Regions from separate parts of the Streptomyces sp. SAS_272 genome, predicted to be linked through region 3. Evidence: riboswitches for the same ligand, from Rfam matches in the RefSeq annotation. Region 3 holds a riboswitch; each other region holds the start of a gene.
What was found. A riboswitch is a leader RNA that binds a small molecule or an ion and turns the genes downstream of it on or off. The one in region 3 is predicted to bind cobalamin.
Positions count from the first base shown of each region.

Region 1: linked by a shared signal. The riboswitch ahead of cobN (cobaltochelatase subunit CobN) and the one ahead of ACN6LD_RS35875 (ribonucleoside-diphosphate reductase subunit alpha) in region 3 are both predicted to bind cobalamin.
Region 2: linked by a shared signal. The riboswitch ahead of metE (5-methyltetrahydropteroyltriglutamate--homocysteine S-methyltransferase) and the one ahead of ACN6LD_RS35875 (ribonucleoside-diphosphate reductase subunit alpha) in region 3 are both predicted to bind cobalamin.
Region 4: linked by a shared signal. The riboswitch ahead of ACN6LD_RS35360 (ABC transporter substrate-binding protein) and the one ahead of ACN6LD_RS35875 (ribonucleoside-diphosphate reductase subunit alpha) in region 3 are both predicted to bind cobalamin.

Region 1 is NZ_JBMNDR010000026.1:12,748-15,894, reverse strand. Features, by position in the region: gene cobN (cobaltochelatase subunit CobN) at 1-1,732, opposite strand, end outside; cobalamin riboswitch at 1,767-1,918, opposite strand; gene ACN6LD_RS16980 (cobalamin biosynthesis protein CobG) at 1,965-3,147, shown strand, end outside.
Region 2 is NZ_JBMNDR010000014.1:115,247-118,393, reverse strand. Features, by position in the region: gene ACN6LD_RS12085 (amino acid permease) at 1-757, shown strand, start outside; gene ACN6LD_RS12080 (TSUP family transporter) at 924-1,355, opposite strand; cobalamin riboswitch at 1,511-1,734, shown strand; gene metE (5-methyltetrahydropteroyltriglutamate--homocysteine S-methyltransferase) at 1,889-3,147, shown strand, end outside.
Region 3 is NZ_JBMNDR010000096.1:19,661-22,807, reverse strand. Features, by position in the region: gene ACN6LD_RS35885 (ATP-binding protein) at 1-333, opposite strand, end outside; gene ACN6LD_RS35880 (GNAT family N-acetyltransferase) at 476-985, shown strand; cobalamin riboswitch at 1,038-1,173, shown strand; gene ACN6LD_RS35875 (ribonucleoside-diphosphate reductase subunit alpha) at 1,299-3,147, shown strand, end outside.
Region 4 is NZ_JBMNDR010000092.1:26,860-30,006, forward strand. Features, by position in the region: gene ACN6LD_RS35355 (protein kinase domain-containing protein) at 1-1,104, opposite strand, end outside; cobalamin riboswitch at 1,487-1,613, shown strand; gene ACN6LD_RS35360 (ABC transporter substrate-binding protein) at 1,704-2,756, shown strand; gene ACN6LD_RS35365 (FecCD family ABC transporter permease) at 2,753-3,147, shown strand, end outside.

The DNA.
Region 1 (3,147 bases), on a different contig from region 3:
CCAGGGTGGCGTGCGCGCGGCGCTTGGCCTGGGTGCCCTCGCCCGGGTCGTTGACCAGGAAGGGGTAGACCAGGGGGAGGTCGCCGAGGGCGGCGTCGGGGCCGCAGGCGGCGGACAGGCCGGCGTTCTTGCCGGGCAGCCACTCCAGGTTGCCGTGCTTGCCGAGGTGGATCATCGCGTCGGCGCCGAAGCCGCCGTCCTCGGTCCGCGCGGCGATCCAGCGGTACGCGGCCAGGTAGTGGTGCGAGGGCGGCAGGTCCGGGTCGTGGTAGATGGCGATCGGGTTCTCGCCGAAGCCGCGCGGGGGCTGGATGAGGATCAGCAGGTTGCCGAAGCGCAGGGCGGCGAGGACGATGTCGCCCTCCGGGTTGCGGCTGCGGTCGACGAACATCTCGCCGGGCGGCGGGCCCCAGTGCTCCTCGACGGACGTGCGCAGCTCCTCGGGCAGCGCGGCGAACCAGCGGCGGTAGTCCGCCGCCGCGATCCGCACCGGGTTGCGCGCCAGCTGCTCCTCGGTGAGCCAGTCCTGGTCGTGGCCGCCCGCCTCGATGAGCGCCCGGATCAGCTCGTCGCCGTCGCCGGAGGCCAGCCCCGGCACCTCGGCGTCCGTCCCGAAGTCGTAGCCCTCCTCGCGCAGCCGGCGCAGCAGCGCGACGGCGCTGGCGGGAGTGTCCAGGCCGACCGCGTTGCCGATCCGGGAGTGCTTGGTGGGATAGGCGGAGAGGACGAGCGCGAGACGCTTGTCGGCCGGCGGGATGTGGCGCAGCCGGGCATGGCGTACGGCGATGCCGGCGACGCGGGCCGCCCGTTCGGGGTCGGCGACGTAGGCGGGCAGTCCGTCGGCGTCGATCTCCTTGAAGGAGAACGGGACGGTGATCAGCCGGCCGTCGAACTCCGGGACGGCGATCTGGCCGGCCGCGTCCAGCGGGGAGACGCCCTCGTCGCTCGACTCCCAGTCGGTCCGTGAGGAGGTCAGGCACAGCGCCTGGAGGATCGGGACGTCCAGGGAGGTCAGCGCGCCCGCGTCCCAGGACTCGTCGTCGCCGCCCGCCGAGGCCTCGGCGGGGCGGGTGCCGCCCGCGGCGAGCACCGTGGCGACGATCGCGTCGGCGGCCCGCAGCTCCTCGATCAGTTCCGGCTCGGGGGCGCGCAGGGAGGCGACGTACAGCGGGAGCGCCCGGGCGCCGGACGCCTCGACGGCGTCGCACAGGGCGTGCACGAAGGCGGTGTTGCCGCTCATGTGATGGGCCCGGTAGTACAGCACGGCGATCGTCGGGACCCCGGGGGCGTCGTCCCGCGCCGGCCGCTCCAGCGGACCCCAGGTGGGGGCGGACGCCGGGGAGTCGAAGCCGTGACCGGTGAGCAGGACCGTGTCGGAGAGGAAGCGGGCGAGCTGCTCGAGGTTGGCGGGTCCGCCGTGGGCGAGATAGGCGTGGGCCTCGGCTGCGATGCCCACGGGAACCGTGGAGGCGGCCATCAGCTGGGCGTCGGGGGCCTGTTCACCGGTCAGGACGACGACCGGGCGGCCGTCGGCGAGCAGCAGGTCGAGGCCGTCCTGCCAGGCGCGCACCCCGCCGAGGAGGCGTACGACGACGAGGTCGGCGCCGTCGAGGAGCGCGGGGAGGTCGTCGAGGGCGAGCCGGGCCGGGTTGGCGAAGCGGTACGGGACCGGGCCGGCTGCGGCGCGGGCGCTCAGCAGGTCGGTGTCGGACGTCGACAGCAGAAGGATCATGGGACGTCGGCCTTCCTCGGGGTGTCCGCGCCCCGGGCGGTGTCGGACGGCGGGAGTTCCTGACTCGCCCGGCTTCTGAGGGCCGGGCTCACAGTGGCGGGACCGCGCCGGATTCGCACCGGGCTTCCTCCCCTGTCGCCGTCGTGGCGTTGGCGGACCGGATGATCCACCGCAGAGCATAGTAAGGGGCGGGGGAAGAGGGCACAGGCATACCTCCCAGGTGGACGTGGGTATGCTCGCCGCCATGTCCTCGGCTGACCTCCGTCCAACATCCCAGGCCACAGCGGTCTCACGGGACCGCGGTGACGCCTGCCCCGGGGCGTTGCGGCTGCATGCGGCGGACGACGGGGCGTTGGCCCGGGTCCGGGTGCCCGGCGGGGTGCTGAGCGTCCGTCAGGCCGAGGCGCTGGGCGAGGCGGCCGGGCGGCTGGGCGACGGGGACGTCCATCTGACCTCGCGCGGCAACGTGCAGTTGCGGGGCCTCGCGGACGGCTGCGGCGCGGAGCTCGCGGCCGTGCTGGACGCGGCCGGGCTGCTGCCCTCCCCCGGGCACGAGCGGGTGCGCAACATCGTCGCCTCACCGTTGTCCGGCCTGGACGGCCGCGGTCTGCACGACGTGGGGCCCTGGCTGTCGGATCTCGACGCGGCGCTGTGCGGGAGCGGACCGGCGCGGGAGCTGTCGGGCCGGTTCCTGTTCGCCCTGGACGACGGGCGCGGGGACGTCGCCGGGCTCGGCGCGGACGTGACGCTGCGGGCGACCGGCGACGGCGGCGCGGTGCTCGATCCGGGTGCGGTGCGGGTGTCCGCGCAGGACGCGCCGCGGGCCGCGCTGCTGGCGGCCGAGACGTTCCTGGAAGCCGTACGGGAGTCCGGCGGCGGAGTCTGGCGGGTGGCCGAACTCAACCTGCCCGAAGGCGAGTTGACCGATCGGGTACGCCGCCGCCTGGACGCCGGCGGAATCGTCCGTTCGTCCCTGACGGAGGTCGCCGCCGCGGTCGCCCCTGGGCCCTCGCCCGGCGTCGTCGGCGACGCCCTGTCCGCGCATGTGCCGCTCGGGCGGCTCTCCGCCCGCCAGTGGCGGGAGTTGACGGGGGTCGCCGGGACCGGGCTGCGGCTGACCCCGTGGCGCGGAGTCGTCGTCCCGGCGCCGGACCAGTCCCCGCGGCAGCGTGCCGAGTCGCTCGCGCGGCTCGCCGCGGCCGGTCTCGTCACCGATCCGGCCTCGCCCTGGCCGCGGGTCGGCGCGTGCGTCGGACGGCCCGGGTGTGGCAAATCCCACGCCGACGTCCGGGCCGACGCGGCCGACACTGTCGACGCGGCCGGCGCCTGCCCCCTCCCGCTGTACTGGTCCGGCTGCGAACGGCGCTGCGGACACCCGCACGGCGACCGGATCGACGTGGTCGCCTCCGAGGACG
Region 2 (3,147 bases), on a different contig from region 3:
CGAACACGACCCGGCGCTGCGCCTCCGCCACAAGACGGCCCGCGCCATCAACGGCACCGGCGCCGTCTTCACCGGCCTGGTCCTGCTGGTCGTGCTGGCCACCAAGTTCACGCAGGGCGCGTGGCTCGCAGTGCTCGCCGCGAGCGTGCTCTATGTGATGATGCGCGGCATCCGCCGCCACTACGACGCCACCGCCACGGAGCTCGCCGTCACCGACCCACGCGCCGAACTCGTCCCGCCCAGCAGGGTGTTCGCGATCGTCCTGGTCTCCACGATCCACAAGCCGACCCTGCGCGCCCTCTCCTACGCCCGTGCCTTCCGCCCCGACCATCTGGAGGCCCTGACCGTCTCGGTCGACCGCGACGAGGCCACAGCCCTGCGCGGGCGCTGGGAGGAGTACGGCATCGAGGTCCCGCTGAAGATCATCGACTCCCCCTACCGGGAGGTGACCCGCCCGGTCGTCGACTACGTCCGCTCCATCCGCCGCGAGAGCCCCCGCGACGTCGTCGCCGTCTTCATCCCCGAATACGTCGTCGGCCACTGGTGGGAGAACCTCCTCCACAACCAGTCCGCCCTCTGGCTCAAGAGCCGCCTCCTCTTCACCCCAGGCGTCATGGTCACCAGCGTCCCCTGGCAGCTGACCTCCTCCGCCCGCGCCGACCGCCCGGCCGGCCGCGCCCCCGGTTCCGTCCGCCGCGGCGAACCCCCGAACTCGGACCAGCGCCCGGACAGTCCTGTTGGATCCGGGCGCCCGTAGCCGGCCCCACCGCAGCCGAGGCCGACGGTCTGGTGCTCAGCGGAACTCCGCGAGGCGTGCCCGCAATCCGAGCACCGTGAGCAGGCCCGCGGCAAGCAGTGCACCGCACGTCCACGGCAGCCCGGTTACGGCGGACCGGCCATCGCTCACCGAGGCGGCGAAGTGCTCACGGTTGATGACGATCAGCTGGTCGAGCGCGTCTATGTACGCGCCGAAGTGCGCGTTGGACATGCCCGGTTCCCAGCGGCCTCCAACGCTGCCAGGCGACGATGACCAGCAGGAACACGCCGACGAGGCGGGTCAGTGCGGGCAGAGGCGCGGTGGCGAACAGCAGCGTGTCGGCGACTGCGGCCGGGACGGCGCCGACAGCGAAGACGCCGACCAGGCGCCGGTCGACCTCGGGGCGGTTGAACCACACCTGGCGGCCGTTGCTGGCCAATTGGGCGACGGTGCGGACCGCCACAGCGTCTCGGGTGCCCAGGACGGCGACGAACACGGTCAGCAGCGGTACTCCGCCGCCGAACCCGGCGACCGCGGACAGGGCCGCGGTGCCGAAGGCGGCGACGACAAGGGCGATGACCTCCAGTACCTGTTCCACGCAGGGGATTCTTCCGCCCGCGGTGGCGGCCGGGCCGGGGGGGTCGCTTCCCACACATCGCCCTCCGGCGGAACACGGTGTTGGTTTCAGGTTCCACCAACAAACCAACCATCCGAATGATGGACGTGACACTCCGCCGGCCCGGACCGCCCCTTAGGCTGGCAGGTGCAGCTGGTTCGCCCCGTCCGCCAGGCGGGATGCGTCGCAAGAGGGAACCCGGTGGGAATCCGGGACTGCCCCGCAGCGGTGAACGGGAACGACCGCCGTCATACGCACTGGATCCGACGTACCGGGTCCGGGAAGCGACGGCCAGTAGGTGTCCTCCGGTCAGGAGGATGTGCCCGCGAGTCCGAAGACCTGCCAACTGCCCGTGTGCGGACCACTCCGCGCGCGGACATCCCGGTGACCTCGTGGGCGGGTCGGCGTTTCATATCGGCGGGCGGCCGTGGGCCGTTACCGTCCGGTTCGTCACCCCTTCGCGCTCTCGTCCCATCTCCGGGATCTCAGGGATTCATCTCGCGAAGGAGATCTCCGTGACCACCAAGTCCGCAGCCGCGGCAGCACGCGCCACCGTGTACGGCTACCCCCGCCAGGGCGCGAACCGGGAACTGAAGAAGGCCGTCGAGGGCTACTGGAAGGGCCGCGTCACCGCCGACGCCCTCCGGGCGACCGCCGCCGAGCTCCGCCGGGGCAACTGGCAGCAGCTCGCCGACGCAGGCATCCACGAGGTGCCCACCGGTGACTTCTCGTACTACGACCACGTCTTGGACACCACCGTCATGGTCGACGCGATCCCCGCCCGCCACCGGGAGGCCGTGGACGCCGACGCACTTGACGGTTTCTTCGCCATGGCGCGCGGCACCCAGGACATCGCCCCGTTGGAAATGACCAAGTGGTTCGACACCAACTACCACTACCTGGTGCCCGAGTTGGGCCCCGACACGGTCTTCACCGCGAACTCCGCCAAGCAGGTCGCGGAGCTGAAGGAGGCCCTGGCCCTTGGTCTCACCGCCCGGCCGGTCCTGGTCGGCCCCGTCACCTACCTTCTCCTGGCCAAGCCCGCCCCGGGTGTGCCAGCGGACTTCGAGCCGCTCACCCTGCTCGACCGGCTACTCCCGGTGTACGCCGAGGTCCTCGCCGACCTGCGCGCGGCCGGTGCGGAGTGGGTGCAGCTGGACGAGCCCGCCCTGGTCCAGGACCGCACCCCGGCCGAACTGAACGCCGCCACCCGCGCCTACCGGGACCTCGGCGCCCTCACCGACCGGCCCAAGCTCCTGGTCGCCTCCTACTTCGACCGCCTCGGCGACGCGCTGCCCGTGCTGGCCAAGGCGCCGGTGGAGGGGCTGGCCCTGGACTTCACCGAGGCAGCGGCAGCCAACCTGGACGCCCTGGCGGCCGTGGGCGGGCTGCCAGGCAAGCGCCTGGTCGCCGGCGTCGTCAGCGGGCGCAACGTCTGGATCAACGACCTGTCGAAGTCGCTGTCCACCCTCGGCACCCTCCTGGGGCTCGCCGACCGGGTCGACGTGTCCGCCTCCTGCTCCCTTCTGCACGTGCCGCTGGACGCGACGGCCGAGCGGGACATCGAGCCGCAGATCCCGCGCTGGCTGGCCTTCGCCCGGCAGAAGACCGCCGAGATCGCCACCCTCGCCAAGGGCCTGTCCCAGGGCACAGACACCATCAGCGCCGAACTGGCCGTCAACCGCGCAGACCTGGCCTCCCGCGCCAGTTCACCCATCACCAACGACCCAGCCGTCCGCGCCCGTGCCGAGGCCGTCACCGACACCGACGCCCG
Region 3 (3,147 bases):
GACGATCTCGAAACCCTGGTTCTTCTGCCGCCACTTCTCGAAGCGGGTCGTGTCCTGCGTGACGAGGATGAACACGCCCTCCCCGATCCAGGCGAGCACCGCCAGCACGGCGACCAGCCAGATCGCCCGGGTGACGTTGGCGTAGGAGACCCACCGGCGCCACTTCTTGGGCCGGGCGACGCCGCGGCGCGCCTCCAGACGGAGCGTCAGGGAGTGCCAGCGGCCGACGAGCCCGTGTCCGAGGCGAGTTCCCGCTCGCCGGAAAGGCAGAGTGGCCATCGGCGCGTCGCGCGGTCGCTCCTTGCCGGGCGGATGGCGGACGACCCTCGTCATGGCGTTCTCCTTGCGCGTTCCGGGATCGGTTTCCCGGCACGGAGGACTCGCGGGGCAGAGGATTCACGCGGCGCCGACGGCTACTTCCATGGAAACACTCCCGAGAGCCGCCGCAACCCGGGCGTCCGGCAGACTCTGGGCCATGGACATCGCCGTACGACCGGTCACACCCGCCGAGCACGAGACCCTGGGCGACATCACCGCCCGCGCCTACCTGGACGACGGCCTCCTCGACTTCGGAGGGAGCGACCCGTACCTGCACGAACTGAGGGACGTCGCGAAGCGGGCGGCGACCGCCGAGGTTCTGGTGGCGGTGGACGGCGAGCGGCTGCTGCTCGGCGGCGTCACCTTCGTCCCGGGCTCCGGTCCCATGGCCGATCTGGCCCGCGCCGGCGAGACGGAGATCAGGATGCTGGCCGTCGCACGCCAGGCTCGCGGCCGGGGGGTCGGCGAGGCTCTGGTGCGGGCCTGCGTCGCACGGGCGCGCGCCGTGGAAGGCTGCACGACCGTCGTCCTGTCGACCCAGCGCTCCATGAGCGCGGCCCACCGCCTGTACGAACGCCTCGGCTTCGTCCGTACACCGGAGCGGGACTGGAGGCCCCTGCCGGAGCTGGACGACATCACTCTGCTCACCTACCAGTTGACGCTCTGAAACCATCGCGACACAACATCTGGGGGTGGCGTGACAGGCGAGCACAAGATGTATGCTCATGCTCGCTGTCGCCGCAGGGGAATCCGGTGCGAATCCGGAACTGTCCCGCAACGGTGTACTCGCGTGCATCCCTACCCATATGGGCACGCCTGTTCAGTCCGAGGTCCTGCCGACAGCGCGCCCGGCCGTCCGGTCCGGGTGCCCTGACGTCCGGGCCTCGTGGAGTGGGCCGGTGGACGCGACGCCCCCGCGCGCTCGTGTGCTGCCCCCTGCCCTGCGCCAGGCCCCTTGCCGAGCGAGGGAGAGCCCCCACGTGACCATCGCGCCAGCCGAACCGGCCTCAGTCACCGAGCTGAAGACCGACGGTCCCGGGACCGCGTTGCTGCGTACCCTGACCGAGCTGACCGCCGATCTGCCCGACGCCGACCCCGGCCGGGTCGCTGCCGCCGCGCTGCGCGGCCGGTCTGCGCGGGCCGCCTCCGAGATCACCGCGGAGCTGCGCGAGCTGGCCACGGAGGCGGCCGCCGGCCTGATCTCCGAGGACCCGGCCTACTCGAAGCTGGCCGCCCGGCTGCTGACGATCGGCATCGCCGCGGAGGCCGCCTCCCAGGGCGTCACGTCGTTCACCGAGTCGGTCGCCGTCGGGCACCGCGAGGGTCTGATCGCGGACCGCACCGCCGAGTTCGTGCGCATCCACGCGGCCCGCCTCGACGCGCTGATCGACACCGCCGCCGACGACCGCTTCGGCTACTTCGGACTGCGCACCCTGCACAGCCGCTACCTGCTGCGGCACCCGATCACCCGCAAGGTCGTCGAGACGCCCCAGCACTTCCTGCTGCGCGTCGCCGCCGGTCTTGCGGAGGACGACACGGCCCGCGCCCTGGACGAGGTCGCGGCGCTCTACCGGCTGATGAGCCGACTGGACTACCTCCCGTCCTCCCCCACGCTCTTCAACTCCGGCACCCGGCATCCGCAGATGTCGTCCTGCTACCTGCTCGACTCCCCGCTGGACGAGCTGGACTCCATCTACGACCGCTACCACCAGGTCGCGCGGCTGTCGAAGCACGCCGGCGGCATCGGGCTGTCGTACTCCCGCATCCGCAGCCGGGGTTCGCTGATCCGCGGCACCAACGGGCACTCCAACGGCATCGTGCCGTTCCTCAAGACGCTGGACGCCTCCGTCGCCGCCGTGAACCAGGGCGGCCGGCGCAAGGGCGCGGCGGCGGTCTACCTGGAGACCTGGCACTCCGACATCGAGGAGTTCCTGGAGCTGCGGGACAACACCGGCGAGGACGCCCGGCGTACGCACAACCTGAACCTCGCGCACTGGATCCCGGACGAGTTCATGCGCCGGGTCAACGCCGACGAGCCGTGGTCGCTGTTCTCCCCGGCCGACGTGCCCGAGCTGGTCGATCTGTGGGGCGACGAGTTCGACGCGGCCTACCGCAGGGCCGAGTCCGCCGGTCTGGCCAGGAAGACCATCCCGGCCCGAGACCTGTACGGCCGCATGATGCGCACCCTCGCGCAGACCGGCAACGGCTGGATGACCTTCAAGGACGCGGCCAACCGCACCGCCAACCAGACGGCCGAGCCGGGCCACGTCGTGCACTCCTCCAACCTGTGCACGGAGATCCTGGAGGTCACGGACGACGGCGAGACGGCGGTGTGCAACCTGGGCTCGGTGAACCTGGGCGCGTTCGTCGACACCGCGAACGGCGACATCGACTGGGAGCGGCTGGACGAGACCGTCCGCACGGCGGTCACGTTCCTCGACCGCGTCGTCGACATCAACTTCTACCCGACCGAGCAGGCAGGCCGTTCCAACGCCCGCTGGCGTCCGGTCGGGCTGGGCGCGATGGGCCTCCAGGACGTCTTCTTCAAGCTGCGGCTGCCCTTCGACTCGCCCGAGGCCAAGGCCCTTTCCACCCGTATCGCCGAGCGCGTCATGCTCGCCGCCTACGAGGCCTCCGCCGACCTGGCCGAGCGCAGCGGCCCGCTGCCGGCCTGGGAGAAGACCCGCACGGCCAGGGGCGTGCTGCACCCGGACCACTACGGCGTCGAGTTCGCCTGGCCCGAGCGCTGGGCGGCGCTGCGCGAGCGGATCGCCTCGACGGGGCTGCGCAACTCCCTGCTGCTCGCCATCGCGCCCACCGCCACCATCG
Region 4 (3,147 bases), on a different contig from region 3:
GTATGCGCTTCCGCTCAGGCCTCCGCCTCCGCTTTCGGCGTCGGGGGCCCTTTCGGTTTCGCCTTCGGAGGCGCCGCCCGTCGACCGGTCGACGCTCTGGTGGGTCGTCCTCCGCCCGGCAGGATCGGAAGGACCGGCGACGGGCTCCTCGGCCGACACCGGCGGAGGCGGCGCGAAGGCTCCCGGGTGCGGGACCGCGGTCGGCGCTGCGAGGCGGTCCAGGTCCCGCACGGCCGCCCGGTGGGCGTCGACCATGGCGGCCACGGGCGCCGGCAACCAGCCCTCTGTCAGCACCTGTTCGGCGCCGCCGGGAGCGCAGGCCGCCGAGAGCCGGTCGGGGTGGATCCTCAGGGCCGGGTCCTTGGCGTGACAAAGACTGATGATCTTGTCCAGTGGTTCGGGCACCAGGCTCAGGTCGGGCGACCCGTGGGCCACCTGGTAGAGCTGCGCCGCGCCCACCGCCCCGCCGAACGGCGAGCGTCCCGACGCGGCGAACGCGAGCACCGAGCCGAGGCAGAAGACGTCGCCCTCCGGGCCCATCGGATCCCCGGTGGCCTGCTCCGGGCACATGTAGTCGAGAGAGCCGAACAGGGTGCCGGAACCGGTGAGTTCATAACCGTCACGGGCGCGCACGATGCCGAAGTCGATGACCCGCGGGCCGTCCGCCGCGAGCAGCACGTTGGACGGTTTGAGGTCACGGTGCACGAGCCCTTCGGCGTGCACCGCGGTCAGCGCCTCGGCGACGCCCGCGCCCAGTGCGAGGACCGTCTCAGCGGGCAGCGGCCCGTGCGCGGCGACCGCCTCGGCCAAGGTGGGGCCGGGTACGTGGTCGGTGGCGAGCCAGGGTGTCTCGTCGTCCGGCGCGGCGTCCACGACGTGTGCCGTGTAGGGGCCGCCGACCGCCGCGGCGGCCGCCACCTCGCGCCGGAACCGGATCCGGAAGTTGTCGTCCTCCGCCATCTCGGGACGGATCACCTTGACCGCGACGACGCGGCCGGCCGACGACCGCGCCAGATAGACCCGGCCCATACCGCCTGCACCGAGCCGGGCCACGAGCCGGTACGGCCCGAGCTGCTCGGGGTCTTCTGGACGCAGTGGCTGCATGCCCTCGGCCGCCTGTTCTCGGTGGTGACGGGCGGAGATCCCGCCCACGCTGCGGGGGAAGGCCCGGCGGGTTCCGAACCACAGACTAGGCGCTGGAACGGCGGGCAGCAGTGCGTCCTCATACGCGGGTCCACGCACCTGGATGCAAGTGCCCGGTCGTCCTCCGGTTCCCCCACGTCCATGCGACGTCATGTCAGAGATCGGGTGACACGTGCTTTCCCTGCGGGAACAGTGCACGATGAGCAACAAGTGCACGATGAAAGCACATCGCGGGCGCGAGACCTCCGATGTGCCGAAGGTCACCCCCGTCGGCGCCCTCGACGCCTGTGGTAGCTTGCCGAGGCCAGTCGTACTCGTGTGCGCCCCCGGGCGCGCAGGGGTCAGGGAATCCGGTGAGACTCCGGAGCTGACGCGCAGCGGTAAGGGCGACGGGCGGGGCTTTCGGCCACTGGAACGCACCTGCGCTCCGGGAAGGCGCCTCGCCCGGGTGACCCCGAGTCCGAAGACCTGCTGGCGGCCTCCGGTGTCGCAGACCGGCCGGAGGAGCGCACCGTACGACCGGGCTTCGCGCTTGAGCCCTCGACGCCGAAGGAATCTCCGTGCCGTTCGCACGTCCCGTCCGCTCTGCCGTCCTGTTCCTGGCGGGCGCCCTCCTGTCGACCGGCTGCGGCGGCTCCGCAGCCCCCTCCGCTTCCTCCGCCGACGGTGCGGCCGGCAGCGACGCGGCCGGCCGGCCGGTCACGCTCGACAACTGCGGACAGCGGGTCCGGATCGACACGCCCCCTCGCCGGGCGGTCTCCCTGAACCAGGGCACCACGGAGATCATGCTCTCCCTCGGGCTCGCCGACCGGATGGCGGGCACCGCCACCTGGACCGACCCGCTGCCCAAGAGCCTCGAGAAGGCCGACGCCCGGGTGAAGCGGCTGGCCGACAACGCGCCCTCCTTCGAGAAGGTCCTGGACGCCGAACCGGACTTCGTGGCCGCCTCGTTCGCCTCCACGCTCGGCACGGGCGGCGTGGCCACCCGCGCCCAGTTCGAGAAGCTCGGGGTTGCTACCTACCTCTCCCCGTCCGACTGCGCCGGCAAGGACAACAGCGGCGGCGGCGACGGCGTCCGCACCGAGCCGCTGACCATGGACGCGGTCTACGGCGAAGTACGCGACCTGGCCCGGGTCTTCGGAGTCGAGAAGCGGGGGGAGAAACTGGTGTCCGACCTCAAGTCCCGGGTCGCCCGGGCCGCTTCGGGACTCGACGCCGAGAACGTCACCCTCCTCTACTGGTTCGCCAACTCCCAGTCCCCCTACCTGGCCGGCTGCTGCGGCGCCCCCGGCGTCATCACCCGCGAACTCGGCGCGAAGAACGTCTTCGACGACACCGAGGAGGAGTGGCCGCAGGTCAACTGGGAGACGGTCGCCGACCGCGACCCGGACGTCCTCGTCATCGGCGATCTGACCCGAAGGCAGCAGACGGCCGAGACGGCGGCCCGGAAGATCGCGTTCCTGGAGTCCGACCCGGTCACCAGGAACATGACCGCGGTGCGGAAGAAGCGGTACGTGCTCCTGTCCGGGCAGGCGATGAACCCGACCGTGCGCACGGTCGAGGGCGTGGAGAAGGTGGCGGCGGCACTGCGCGCGTACGGCCTCGCGGGATGAGCGCCGCGGGTCCGGCGGCCGCCGCGCCTGCGGCGGCGCGGGGGCTGCGCCACGTGCTGCTGTGGGCGGCCGGTCTCGCTCTGCTGTGCGGGTCCCTCGCCGTGGCGATCACCATCGGCCCTGCGGACATCGCGGTCGGGGACGTGTGGTCCACGGTGGCCGCCCATCTCGGCTTCGGCAGGGCCGGGTTGACGCCGCTGAGAGACGGCATCGTGTGGAATCTGCGGCTGCCACGGACCCTGCTGGCCGCGGTGTGCGGCGCCGGCCTCGCCGTGTGCGGCGCGGTGATGCAGTCCCTGCTGCGCAATCCGCTCGCCGACCCGTTCGTCCTCGGGATCTCCTCCGGCGCCTCGACGGGCGCGGTCGTGGTGGTCGTGCTCGGGGCGGGCGG